DNA from 3 places in the Mesorhizobium sp. CNPSo 4670 genome. Region 2 is predicted to be linked to each of the others. Evidence: predicted binding sites of a transcription regulator. Region 2 holds the regulator's gene; each other region holds the start of a gene.
What was found. The regulator PhoB, encoded in region 2, activates phosphate uptake and scavenging genes when phosphate is short. The targets are predictions, from matches to a motif close to TGTCATNNANCTGTCAT.
Positions count from the first base shown of each region.

Region 1 (4,281 bases), on a different contig from region 2:
TGTGGATCCTCGGCTGCATCATCTACCTCCTGATGATGGCGACGGCCTTCATGGGCTACGTGCTGCCTTGGGGACAGATGAGCTTCTGGGGCGCCACCGTCATCACCGGCTTCTTCAGCGCCATCCCGCTGGTCGGCGAATGGATCCAGCAGCTGCTGCTCGGCGGCTTCGCCGTCGACAATCCGACACTGAACCGCTTTTTCTCGCTGCACTACCTCTTGCCGTTCATGATCGCCGGGGTCGTCATTCTGCATATCTGGGCATTGCACGTCACCGGCCAGAGCAATCCGACCGGCATCGAGGTCAAGTCGAAGACCGACACCGTCGCCTTCACCCCCTATGCGACCATCAAGGACGCGTTCGGTTCGATCGTGTTCCTGTTCTTCTTTGCCTATTTCGTCTTCTACATTCCGAATTTTCTTATGGCACCCGACAATTACATCGTAGCCAATCCGTTGAAGACACCGGCGCATATTGTGCCTGAATGGTACTTCCTGCCGTTCTACGCGATCCTGCGCGCCATCACTTTCAACATCGGGCCGATCAATTCCAAGCTCGGCGGCGTGATCTGCATGTTCGGCGCCATCGTCATGCTGTTCCTGGTGCCGTGGCTCGACACTTCGAAGGTGCGTTCGGCTGTCTACCGGCCCTGGTACAAACTGTTCTTCTGGCTGTTCGTCGCTGACGCCGTCCTGCTTGGCTGGCTGGGCTCGCAGCCTGCCGAGGGCAGCTATGTGTTCATGGCGCAGATGGCGACGCTGTTCTACTTCGCCTTCTTCCTGGTCGCGCTGCCGGTGCTCGGGCTGATCGAGACACCGCGGCGGCTGCCGAATTCGATCACCGAGGCTGTGCTCGAGAAGAACAAGGGCGGCGGCGGACATCTGGCGGGTGCCGCGGCCTCACCAGAGACCAAGGGCTGAGCGGTAGAGAATCTAAGGGGATTTGGCATGAAAAAGATTCTCACCTCGCTGGCGCTGATCGGCCTTGTGGCCGCCGGCACTGGGGCCGCAGGCACTTGGGCGATCGCAGCCGAAGAGGCACACAACGCGGCCGCGCCGACGCATTTTCCGATTGATGAGCCGAAGGAAATCAGCTGGAGCTTTGCCGGCCCGTTCGGCACCTATGACAAAGCGCAGTTGCAGCGCGGCCTGAAGGTTTACAAGGAAGTCTGCTCGGCCTGTCACTCGATGAATCTCGTGGCATTCCGTACGCTGTCGGACCTCGGCTATTCCGACGCGCAGATCAAGTCGCTGTCGGCCGGGTACACGATCCATGACGGCCCCAACGATGCCGGCGACATGTTCGATCGCCCCGGCAAGCCGTCCGATTATTTCCCGCCGCCTTTCCCCAACGAGCAGGCGGCTGCATCCGCCAATGGTGGTGCTGCTCCGCCCGACATGTCGCTGCTAGCCAAAGCGCGCGGCGTCGAGCGCGGCTTCCCGCAGTTCGTCTTCGACATCTTCACCCAGTATGCCGCGGGCGGGCCGGACTACATCCATTCGCTGCTGACCGGCTACGACCAGACGCCGCCTGCCGGCATGGTCATTCCGGAGGGCACCCATTACAACCCATACTTCGTGTCGGGCGTGTCGCTGAAGATGCCCAAGCCGCTCTCCGACGGACAGGTGACTTATGATGACGGCTCGCCGCAGACGGTCGATCAGTATGCCCGCGACGTGTCGGCCTTCCTGATGTGGGCGGCCGAGCCGCACATGGAAGACCGCAAGAAGACTGGCTTCCGCGTGCTGGTGTTCCTGCTCCTGTTCGGCGCGCTGGTCTATCTCACCAAGCGCAAGGTGTGGGAAGGCGTGGCGCACTAAACCGCGCACAGCCATACGATCACAAAAGGGCGCCGAAAGGCGCCCTTTTGTATTTGGGGGGCCCGTGGTGTCACATGGCCGTCACCGCATCTGGCGATCCTGTGCCGCTCTCATCAAAGGATCGCACTCATGAAAAGATACGCATCGCTCGCGGCAGGCTTGCTGCTGCTCATCGTCGGCTCGGCCGCGCAAGCAGAAGACGCCCAGCCCTTCGTCACAAACAAGGATGTCGACCTGACGATGATCCTGCCGCCGCCGCCGGCAAACGACTCGGCGCAGACCAAGGCCGAACTTGGCGAGGTGCTGACTCTGCAGGTGACGCGCACACCTGAGATGGTGGCCAGCGCAGTTGCCGACGCCGAGGAGAATGTCTGGCGCTTCGCCAATGTCATGGGGCCGAAGTTCAACAAGGAAACGCTGCCGAAATTCAGTGCTTTCTTCGATCGCGTGGTGGCCACCGAAGGCGCTGTCGTCGATCCGGCCAAGGATGTCTGGAAGCGTCCGCGTCCGCACCAGCTCAGCGACCTCGTCAAGCCCGCGGTCAAGCTGTCCAGCTCGGGTTCGTGGCCTTCCGGCCATGCCACCGTCGGCACCATGATGGGCATCATCCTGTCCGACATGGTTCCGGAAAAGCGCGCCGAGATCATGGCGCGTGCGGCTGAATACGCCCACAATCGTGAGGTCGGCGGTATCCACTATGCGTCCGACGTCGAGATGGGCAAGATTTCCGGCAGCGTGATCGCCGCCGTCCTGCTCAACCGGGACGACTTCAAGGCCGAATACGACGTGGCCAAAGCCGAGCTTCGTTCCGATCTCGGCATGTAATCTTCGCCAGTTGCCGGTTTTCGACGCAAGGGGCGCTTCGGGCGCCCCTTTTTGTGCGTGCGGTTGTAGCTCGTGGGGCAGCTCGGCAATTAGGCCGTTGGCATGGAGACAACAGGTTGATATTCGACGCACCAAACGGTGGCGAAGCGATTGCCCCGATATGACGTCTGGAAATCAATGATGCGGCTCAGCGACTGTCACAATTTTTCCGATTTCCGCCGCATGGCGCAGCGGCGGCTGCCGGGACCGATCTTCGACTACATCGACGGCGCGGCGGACGATGAAGTCACCTATCGCCGCAACACCGAAAGCTTCGAGACCTGCGACCTGGTTCCCAACGTCCTGCGTGGCGTCAGCGAGATCGACTTGTCGGTGACGGTGATGGGCCAGAAGCTGGCGATGCCGGTCTATTGCTCGCCGACCGCCTTGCAGCGGCTGTTCCACCATCAGGGCGAGCGCGCGGTCGCCAAGGCGGCCGCCAAGTACGGCACGATGTTCGGCGTCTCCTCGCTTGGCACCGTCAGCCTCGAGGAGGCGCGCGGGATCAGCAGCGGCCCGCAGGTCTACCAGTTCTATTTCCACCGGGATCGCGGCCTCAACCGGGCGATGATGCAGCGGGCAAAGGAGGTTGGCGTCGAAGTGATGATGCTGACCGTCGACAGCATCACAGGGGGAAACCGCGAGCGCGACAAACGCACCGGCTTTGCCATCCCCTTCAAGCTCAACCTGGCCGGAATGCTGCAGTTCGCGATCAAGCCGGCCTGGGCAATCAATTATTTCACCCATGAGGGGTTCAAGCTGCCGCAACTGGATGAGCATGTCGACATGGGCGGCGGCACCATGTCGATCAGCCGTTACTTCACCGAGATGCTCGACCCGTCGATGACGTGGGACGATGTCGCCGAGATGGTCAGGCTGTGGTCGGGTCCGTTCTGCCTCAAGGGCGTCATGTCGGTGGAGGACGCCAAACGCGCCGTCGAGATCGGCTGCAGCGGCATCGTGCTGTCGAACCATGGCGGCCGGCAACTGGATGGTTCGCGGGCGGCGTTCGACCAGCTTGCCGAGATCGTCGATGCGGTCGGCGACAAGATCGACGTCATCATGGATGGCGGCGTGCAGCGCGGCACGCATGTGCTGAAGGCGCTGTCGCTCGGCGCCAAGGCGGTCGGCGTGGGCCGCTACTATCTGTTCCCGCTCGCGGCGGCCGGCCAGCCGGGCGTCGAACGGGCACTCGAACAGATGCGGGTCGAGATCGAGCGCGGCATGAAGCTGATGGGCTGCAGTTCGATCGAACAATTGTCGCGCAAGAATCTCCGTTTCAGGTAATCTCGACCCATGAAATCCTCCCTCGAAGACTCATTGCTTGCCGCGATCCGCACCATTCCGGATTATCCCAAGCCCGGCATCCTGTTTCGCGACATCACCACGCTGCTCGGCAATGCGCGCGCCTTCCGCCGCGCCATTGACGAGCTGGTGCATCCCTATGCCGGCCAAAAGATCGACAAGATCGCCGGCATCGAGGCGCGGGGTTTCATCCTTGGCGGCGCCATCGCCCATCAGCTCTCGGCCGGCTTCGTGCCGATCCGCAAGAAGGGCAAGCTGCCTTTCGAGACTGTGCGTGTCGCCTACAGCCTTG
Region 1 covers NZ_JBWJFQ010000007.1:181,953-186,233, reverse strand. The annotation lists gene AC0ZT5_RS14710 (cytochrome b) at 1-920, shown strand, start outside; gene AC0ZT5_RS14705 (cytochrome c1) at 948-1,820, shown strand; gene AC0ZT5_RS14700 (acid phosphatase) at 1,950-2,645, shown strand; gene AC0ZT5_RS14695 (alpha-hydroxy acid oxidase) at 2,826-3,971, shown strand; gene AC0ZT5_RS14690 (adenine phosphoribosyltransferase) at 3,981-4,281, shown strand, end outside.
Region 1: AC0ZT5_RS14700 (acid phosphatase) is a predicted target of PhoB. The motif match lies at 1,889-1,905, and genes of this name have one in related genera.

Region 2 (4,281 bases):
TTTTCGTCTACGAACTGATGGTCCGGCCGATGGGGCATTTCTCGGCGATCGCCGGCGCTGTCGCGCTTGCCATCCTGGTCATCCCGGTCGTCGTTCGCACCACCGAGGACATGCTCAACCTGGTGCCGAACGCGTTGCGCGAGGCCGGCACCGCGATCGGCGCGCCGCGCTGGGTGGTCATCAAGTCGGTCGCTTACCGCGCCGCCCTTTCAGGCATCGTCACCGGCATATTGCTGTCGATCGCCCGTATCTCCGGCGAGACGGCGCCGCTGCTCTTTACAGCGCTCAACAACCAGTTCTGGTCGAGCAATCTCAACGCGCCGATGGCCAGCCTGCCAGTGACCATCTTCCAGTTCGCTCTCAGCCCTTACGAGGAATGGCAGCAACTGGCCTGGACCGGTGCACTCATCATCACATTGACGGTTCTCGCGCTCAGCATCTTTGCTCGCAGCCTGACCGGACGCAGAGAGGACAAATGAGCCAGATGTTGTCTCCAGACATGACGATCGCCGCCGAGGCAATTGCCGGCAAGGCCAAGATCGAGGTCAAGAACCTCAACTTCTACTACGGCCAGAGCAAGGCGCTGAAGGACATCACGCTGTCGCTGCCCGAGCGCAGCGTCACCGCCTTCATCGGACCTTCGGGCTGCGGGAAGTCGACGCTGCTGCGCGTCTTCAATCGCATCTACGAGCTCTATCCCAAGCAGACGGCCGAGGGCCAGGTGCTGCTCGACGGGCAGAACGTTCTCGACCGCTCGCAGGACCTCAACCTGCTGCGGACCAAGATCGGCATGGTGTTCCAGAAACCGACGCCGTTCCCGATGTCGATCTATGAAAACATCGCCTTCGGCGTCAGGCTCTACGAGAAGATCAGCAAGTCCGAGATGGACGGCCGTGTCGAGCAGGCGCTGAAGCGCGCCGCACTGTGGACCGAAGTCAAGGACAAGCTCAACGCCAGCGGCCTCAGCCTCTCAGGCGGCCAGCAGCAGCGACTCTGCATCGCCCGCACCGTGGCGGTGAAGCCGGAAGTCATCCTGCTCGACGAGCCGGCCTCGGCGCTTGACCCGCTGTCGACCGCCAAGATCGAAGAGCTGATCGACGAGTTGCAAGCCGACTACACGATCGTCATCGTCACCCACAACATGCAGCAGGCGGCGCGCGTGTCGAAGCAGACGGCCTTCATGTATCTGGGCGAACTGGTCGAGTTCGACCGCACCGAGAAGATCTTCACGTCGCCCCGCGAGAAGCGCACGCAGGACTACATCACCGGCCGCTTCGGCTGAGCTCAGGCATACGAGGACTAAGATCATGGGCGAACACACAGTGGCTTCTTTCGACGAGGATCTCGGACAGATCAGCAGGCTGATCCGCGACATGGGCGACCTCGCCGGCTCGATGGTCGGCGGCGCCACCAAGGCGCTGTTGAATTCCGACAACGCCCTGGCGCAGCGCGTCGTCTCCGACGATGCGATCATGGATGCGCGCCAGCGTGAACTCGACGACCGCGCCATCACACTGATCGCCAAGCGTCAGCCGATGGCCGACGATCTGCGCCATGTCGTCGGTTCGATCCGCATGGCCGGCGACCTCGAGCGTATCGGCGACCTTGCCAAGAACATCGCCAAGCGCGTCGGCACCGTCGGCCTCAGCGTCACCCCACGCGACCTGTCGCACTCCATCGACGCAATGGCGCAGCTGGTGCTGATCCAGGTGCAGGGCGTCATCGAGGAATATACGGCGCGCGACGCGGCGGCTTTGGCGAAGCTGCGCGCCGACGACGAGCGCATCGACGTCAAATACACCTCCGTGTTCCGCGAACTCCTGACCTACATGATGGAAGACCCGCGCAACATCACCGCCTGCACGCATCTGTTGTTCTGCGCCAAGAACCTCGAACGCATCGGCGATCACGTCACCAACATCGCGGAAAATGCGTATTATGTTTTGACCGGTACGCAGCTGCCCGCCAATCGTCCGAAGCAGGACGAGACGGCAATGTCCGCGCCGGCGGCATGACGGCAGGGGTGACCAGTCGATGATCGCGCCACGAATCATGGTGGTGGAGGATGAGGAGCCGCTGGGTGTGCTGCTCCGCTACAATCTGGAGTCCGAGGGCTACCAGGTCGAGGTGGTGACGCGCGGCGACGAGGCCGAGATCCGGCTGCAGGAGAACGTCCCCGACCTTCTGGTGCTGGACTGGATGGTGCCGGCGGTTTCCGGAATCGAACTCTGCCGCCGGCTAAGGATGCGTCCCGAGACCGAGCGGCTGCCGATCATCATGCTGACCGCGCGTGGCGAGGAAAGCGATCGTGTGCGCGGCCTCTCGACCGGCGCCGACGATTATCTGGTCAAGCCGTTCTCGACGCCGGAGTTCATGGCCAGGGTCAAGGCGCTGCTGCGCCGCGCCAAGCCGGAAGTGCTGTCCAGCGTGCTCAAGGTCGGCGACATCGTGCTCGATCGTGAATCGCACAGGGTCTATCGCAAGAAGAGCGAGATTCGGCTCGGACCGACCGAATTCCGCCTGCTCGAATTCATGATGCGCCATCCCGGCCGTGTGTTCTCGCGCAGCCAGCTGCTCGACAATGTCTGGGGCGAGACGATCTACATCGACGAACGCACGGTCGACGTGCATGTCGGCCGGCTGCGCAAGGCGGTCAACAATGGCCGCATGCCCGATGTCATCCGCACCATTCGTGGGGCGGGCTACGCAATCCGGGAAGATTAGGGATATGCTGATATTCAGGTGATGCCTGCCTGCGAACGGCAGTTTCCAGCGCTTCCGGTACTCACGGATCCAAATGTCCGCTCCGTTCCGGTTCTCGGAACCCGCCATTCTCGACTCGGCCTAACCTGAATCTCAACACATCCCGACGCGTTATTCACGCAACGTTCTTGCCGCCGAGGCCGGATCTCGCCTGCGTGCCGGGCGCGAAAATCTCCTGGTCTACGAAGGTCAGCGCCCGCGTCGCGCAGCCTTCGCGGATCAGTGGCAGTTCGTTCGGTTCGGTGTCGAAGGAAATCGATTGCGAATGCTGGCCGCCGGCGGTCTGCGCAATCGCCTCGCGCAATGCCGGCTCGATCAGGTCGAAGGCGGCGGCGCTGACACCGACCATGGCGACGGGCGCCGGATCGATCAGCGCGAACAGGCTGCCGAGACCGTAGCCGAGTGCCTCGCCGGCCTTGCGATAGGCCTCGCGCTCGGGTCCATCCCTTTCGCGGGCCGCGCTCGCCAGGGCGCGCATGTCGGCGTCACTGACATCGGCCACCGGTTCCGCGTCCTCGCTCATCTGCCTTGCGTTCCGCCAGATGGCATAGTTGCCGGCATAGGCCTCGACGCAGCCCCGCCGACCACAGCGGCACAGCGCGCCGTGCGGCCGATGGATCATATGGCCGAACTCGCCGCCTGAGGAATGAGTGCCAGTGAACAACTCGCCCTTCAACACCAGGCCCATGCCGATGCCGTGCGACAACAGGATGGCGATGAAGTCGTCGCGGTAGCGATCAGGGTCGCGCCAGCGCAACGCGATCGCCATCATATTGCAGTCGTTCTCCATGGTGGCGGGGATGCCGAACTCGTCCTCGAGTATGTCGGCGAAGGCGATATCGGTGTGCGGCGTGATCGGTGACCACAGCATGGCGCGGGCACGCGTGTCGGTGATGCCCTGGATCGCCAGCGCGATGCGGGCGACACTGCGGACGTCGAGGTCGGGGTCTTCGAGACGACGGCGTACGATGGCAACGCATTCACCGACCAGCGCGTCGCGCGACATGGTCAGCGTGTCCAGCCGGCGCTGTTCCTCGGCGATCACCTGGCCGGCATAGTCGATGACGGCGACCGAGAGGAAGTTCAGCGACAACACCACGGTCATCACCGCCGCCGCTTCCGGATTGAGGCCGAGGCCGACCTGCGGCCGGCCGCGTTTGAGCGAGCCGGCCTCGCTCGGCTTGCTCTCAGTCAGGATGCCTTCGCCGATGAGGTCGGAGGAGATCGCCGATATGGTCGAATGGCTGAGGCCCGTGGTCGCGGCGATCTCGGTGCGGGACGGCTGTCCGGCGCGGCGCACGGCCGCAATCACCATCGCCCGGTTGCGGCGGCGCAGATCGTCGTGGCGGATTCCGACCGACATGCTTTTTCACATCCTCCCGGTCGCTGCAGCCTTTCGTGCCTCCCGAAGGCCATCAGCGAAGCCTGAAAACGCGACGCGCTTCAGGCACTTGTTTCTGCGCGTGTCGTTGCCCCAAAACCACTGCGCACTTTTGGGGCGACATGCGCCAAGCCAAA
Region 2 covers NZ_JBWJFQ010000005.1:96,812-101,092, reverse strand. The annotation lists gene pstA (phosphate ABC transporter permease PstA) at 1-479, shown strand, start outside; gene pstB (phosphate ABC transporter ATP-binding protein PstB) at 476-1,282, shown strand; gene phoU (phosphate signaling complex protein PhoU) at 1,308-2,015, shown strand; gene phoB (phosphate regulon transcriptional regulator PhoB) at 2,035-2,724, shown strand; gene AC0ZT5_RS11300 (ROK family protein) at 2,879-4,126, opposite strand.

Region 3 (4,281 bases), on a different contig from region 2:
GTCGTACTGCAGCAGGCGGAAATCGCGGATCGTCGGGTCGATCTCCTTCTGCCGTGCCCAATCGGGCGTGGCTTCGCCCGTCGGCGTCAGCAACAAATTGCGGTCGACGACGCGGTAGCGTTCGCGCATCTCACCCAGGAAGCCGGTGTAGTATGGGTGGGTGATGCCGGCGGTGGTGAGGATATGATAGGGCAGGAACGCCGGGCTCACCGCGCCCAGGTTCTCGACCGGACCGGAGTGGTTCGACCAGATGATCAGCGGCGTCTGGTGATGTTCAAGTGCGGCTTGCGGCGTCGGTTCCTTGCGCGGCGCGACATTGTCTTTCAGGAAGCCGGTTTCGACATAGACCGGCCCCAGCGGCGGCAGATGGTCGCCGAAGAAGGCGATCACGGTGGGACGGGAGCGTTTCTTCGCCCATTCGACAAGGCGTTCAAGGCCACGATCGGCGTCGGCTGACCCCTCGGCGTAGCTGAGCAGCGATTCACGTGCCCATTGGCTGATAGGTGCCTGCACCGTGTGTGTAGGATTGTAATAGCGGTTCGGCTCGTAGGGACCGTGGTTTTGCAGACTGACAGCAAAAAAGAACACCGGCTCATCGCTGGCGTCGGCCTCGCTGATGATCTCGTCGGTCATCGCCGCATCGGACGCCAGCGGCCCGCGCTTCTGCAAGGGCGGCAGCGTCTCTTCTGATTTGAAATCGTTGAAGCCGAAATCTGCGTAGACCGCGCCACGGTTCCAGAACCAGTTGGTGCCGGGATGGATGGCGCGCGCCCGGTAACCCTGGCTCTTGAGGAACGTCGCGAGCGAAGGCGTCGGCGTGCGCACATATTGCTGATAGGGGATGCTGCCAGCCGGCAGGAAGGCGTTGGAAAAGCCGGTCAGCGCCTCAAACTCGATGTTGGCGGTCATGCCGCCGAATTCGGGCGAGAACATCGAGCCCGAACGCAGCGCCCGCACGTTGGGGATCGGGTCGGGCGTGATGGTGACGCCGGGCAGCTTGGTCGGATCCCAGAAGGATTCGCTCATGACGATGATGATGTCGGGTTTTTCGGCCGGCATCGAGGCGGTCACATCGGTCCTGTCGATCGCCGCGATTGCCTTGTCGGAATAGCCCGGCGGCGCCGAGACATGCGCCATCGGCACGTTGAGAGCGAAGGCCAGGGCAAAGCCGTTGGAGGCATAGTTTTCCTTCTGGTCCCACATGATCGGGATGATCTGCAGCCGGTCCCTGGTCCAGGAGAAGGTGGCATAGTCCATGATCGAAACGAAGAAGGCGAGCAGCGGCACCGCCAGCGTCAGCCGGGCAAGGCGGCCCTTGCGGCTGAGCGCCGGAACCCTGCGGCGCCATAGCCGCCAGCCATAGACGAGCAGCGACAGGCCGGCGACGATGCCCGCGACCATGGCCAGCGCGGTCATCGGCCGGTCGCGCACCAGGAGCGGCAGCAGCGCGAAGATCTGGCGGGCGTAGAGGAAATCGGTGGGATAGAGCGGATCGCCGAGATAATGCGACTTCTGGTGGCCGACGAAGGCAAGGGACAGGGTCAGCGGCGCGACGATCATCAGGCTCTGGTGGCTGCGGCCAAGCACGGCATCGAGGCCGATCAGGATCAGCGCGAACACGACGATGGTGGTCCAGCCCGGCTTGAGCGGCTGCAGGAAGAAGGCGACCGTGCCGGCAAAGTCGCCGCGCACGATCAATTCGATGGCAAACACCATGACGGCCGCGATCGCCAGGCTGACCAGCCCATAGCGCACGACCGGCCATGTCCTGCCCGGCAGATAGCCGGTAGACGGGTCGTCTTCCAGGAACTGTGGCGCGGCTTTGCCGACGCGTTTAGAACTCTTTGCCACTTTAACTTCCCCACCCAGCGACAAACTCGTCACTCGATTGTCATATAATTGTCACGCAAAGCTAGCGCCTGTGGCGGAAATAAGAAGAGCCAGCAAACGATTCGTGAGCGGTTTTCATCAGGAGTGATCGCCAAAAAGCCTTTCGGAACAGGCACTCGGCCGGCGATGGTGCCGCCGGCCAGGGTCGAACTGGGCTTGACTTGGCGGCCTGCCTTGCGTCACAGGCAAGAAAAACCCGACTATCAGGCAAGCAAAACCAGCCCTTGGGAGCCCTCGCATGGCCGTTGCATTCACCTTTCCTGGACAAGGCAGCCAGGCTGTCGGCATGGGCAAGGATCTCGCCGATGCCTTTCCCGAGGCGCGCAGGATCTTCCAGGAGGTCGACGACGCACTTGGCGAAAACCTGTCGAAGCTGATCTGGGAAGGGCCAGAGGAGACGTTGACGCTCACCGCCAATGCGCAGCCGGCGCTGATGGCGGTGTCGCTGGCCGCGATCAGGGCGCTGGAATCGCGCGGCTTCTCGCTGAAGGACAAGGTCGCCTATGTCGCCGGCCATTCGCTGGGCGAATATTCGGCGCTCGCGGCCGCCGGCTTCGTTTCGGTTGCCGATGCCGCCAGGCTGCTGCGCATCCGGGGCAATGCCATGCAGGCAGCGGTGCCGGCCGGCGAGGGCGCCATGGCGGCAATCATCGGGCTGGAACAGGCGGATGTAGAAGCTGCCTGCGCCGAGGCTGCCCAAGGGGCAGGCTCTGTCTGCCAGGTGGCGAACGACAATGGCGGCGGCCAACTGGTCATTTCAGGCACAAAGGGCGCAGTGGAGCTGGCGGCGAAACTTTGCACGGAAAAGGGCGCCAAGCGGGCGCTGATGCTGCAGGTTTCGGCGCCTTTCCACTCCGCGCTGATGACGCCGGCGGCCGAGATCATGCGCGAGGCTCTGGCCAGCGTGGCGAAGGCCGCCCCGGTGGTTCCCATCGTCTCCAACGTCACCGTCACCCCGACCAACGATCCGGACGAGATCGCGCGGCGTCTGGTCGAGCAGGTGATTGCCCGCGTGCGCTGGCGCGAGACTGTGGAATGGTTCGGCGCAAACGGCATCGCCACGCTTTACGAGATCGGCGCCGGAAAGGTGCTTTCAGGCCTGGCGCGGCGTATCAACCGCGACATCGCCACCGCGTCGGTCGGCTCTGCGGCTGATGTCGAGGCGGTGCTGGCGACGCTTGCTTAATCTAGTGCCATTTGACCCTGCCCGTGCAAAGGGTGTTCTCTTCTCAATCAGGAGACAAAAATGTTCGAATTGACTGGCCGCAAGGCACTCGTCACCGGCGCATCGGGAGGCATTGGCGAGGCGATCGCCAGGGTCCTGCATGCGCAAGGCGCGATCGTTGGCCTGCATGGCACGCGGGTCGAGAAACTGGAGACGCTGGCCGCCGAGCTTGGCGATCGGGTCAAGCTGTTCCCGGCCAACCTGTCGAACCGTGATGAGGTCAAGGCGCTCGGCCAGAAGGCGGAGGCCGACCTCGAAGGTGTCGACATCCTGGTCAACAATGCCGGCATCACCAAGGACGGGCTGTTCGTGCGCATGTCGGACGCCGACTGGGACACCGTGCTCGAGGTCAACCTGACCGCTGTCTTCAGGCTGACCCGCGAACTCACCCATCCAATGATGCGCCGCCGTCACGGCCGTATCATCAACATCACCTCGGTTGTCGGCGTCACCGGCAATCCCGGCCAGGCCAACTATTGCGCCTCCAAGGCCGGCATGATCGGCTTTTCCAAATCGCTGGCGCAGGAGATCGCCACCCGCAACATCACAGTCAACTGCGTCGCCCCGGGCTTCATCGAATCGGCGATGACCGACAAGCTCAACGACAAGCAGAAGGAGGCGATCATGGCGGCGATCCCGACGCGCCGCATGGGCACCGGCGCCGAAGTCGCATCCGCCGTTGCCTATCTCGCCTCCAACGAAGCCGCCTACGTCACCGGCCAGACCATCCATGTGAATGGCGGCATGGCGATGATCTGAACGAGGTCCGGCGGAGTTGTTGCCGGCTTGTGAAAAGAGACCATTTCGGCTTGGACCTCAGCTATTTTTCGTGTAATGCGGCCCGCAACCCGGCGGTTCGGGCAAAAACCGGTCCGTGGCCGTTGCGTTTCCGGCAGGACCATCTTTCAGCTTGATTAGCGGCATTCTGCCCGCTAACGAAGACAGACAAACAAAAGACGAGGATGCCCCAAATGAGTGACACCGCAGAGCGCGTCAAAAAGATCGTCATCGAGCACCTTGGTGTCGATGCCGACAAAGTGACGGAGCAGGCGAGCTTCATCGATGATCTGGGCGCCGACAGCCTCGACACGGTCGAACTCGTCATGGCGTTCGAAGAAGAATTCGGCGTCGAGATTCCCGACGATGCGGCCGAGACCATCCTGACC
Region 3 covers NZ_JBWJFQ010000014.1:42,491-46,771, forward strand. The annotation lists gene AC0ZT5_RS22075 (LTA synthase family protein) at 1-1,875, opposite strand, end outside; gene fabD (ACP S-malonyltransferase) at 2,129-3,076, shown strand; gene fabG (3-oxoacyl-[acyl-carrier-protein] reductase) at 3,137-3,874, shown strand; gene AC0ZT5_RS22090 (acyl carrier protein) at 4,087-4,281, shown strand, end outside.
Region 3: AC0ZT5_RS22075 (LTA synthase family protein) is a predicted target of PhoB. The motif match lies at 1,890-1,906, and genes of this name have one in related genera.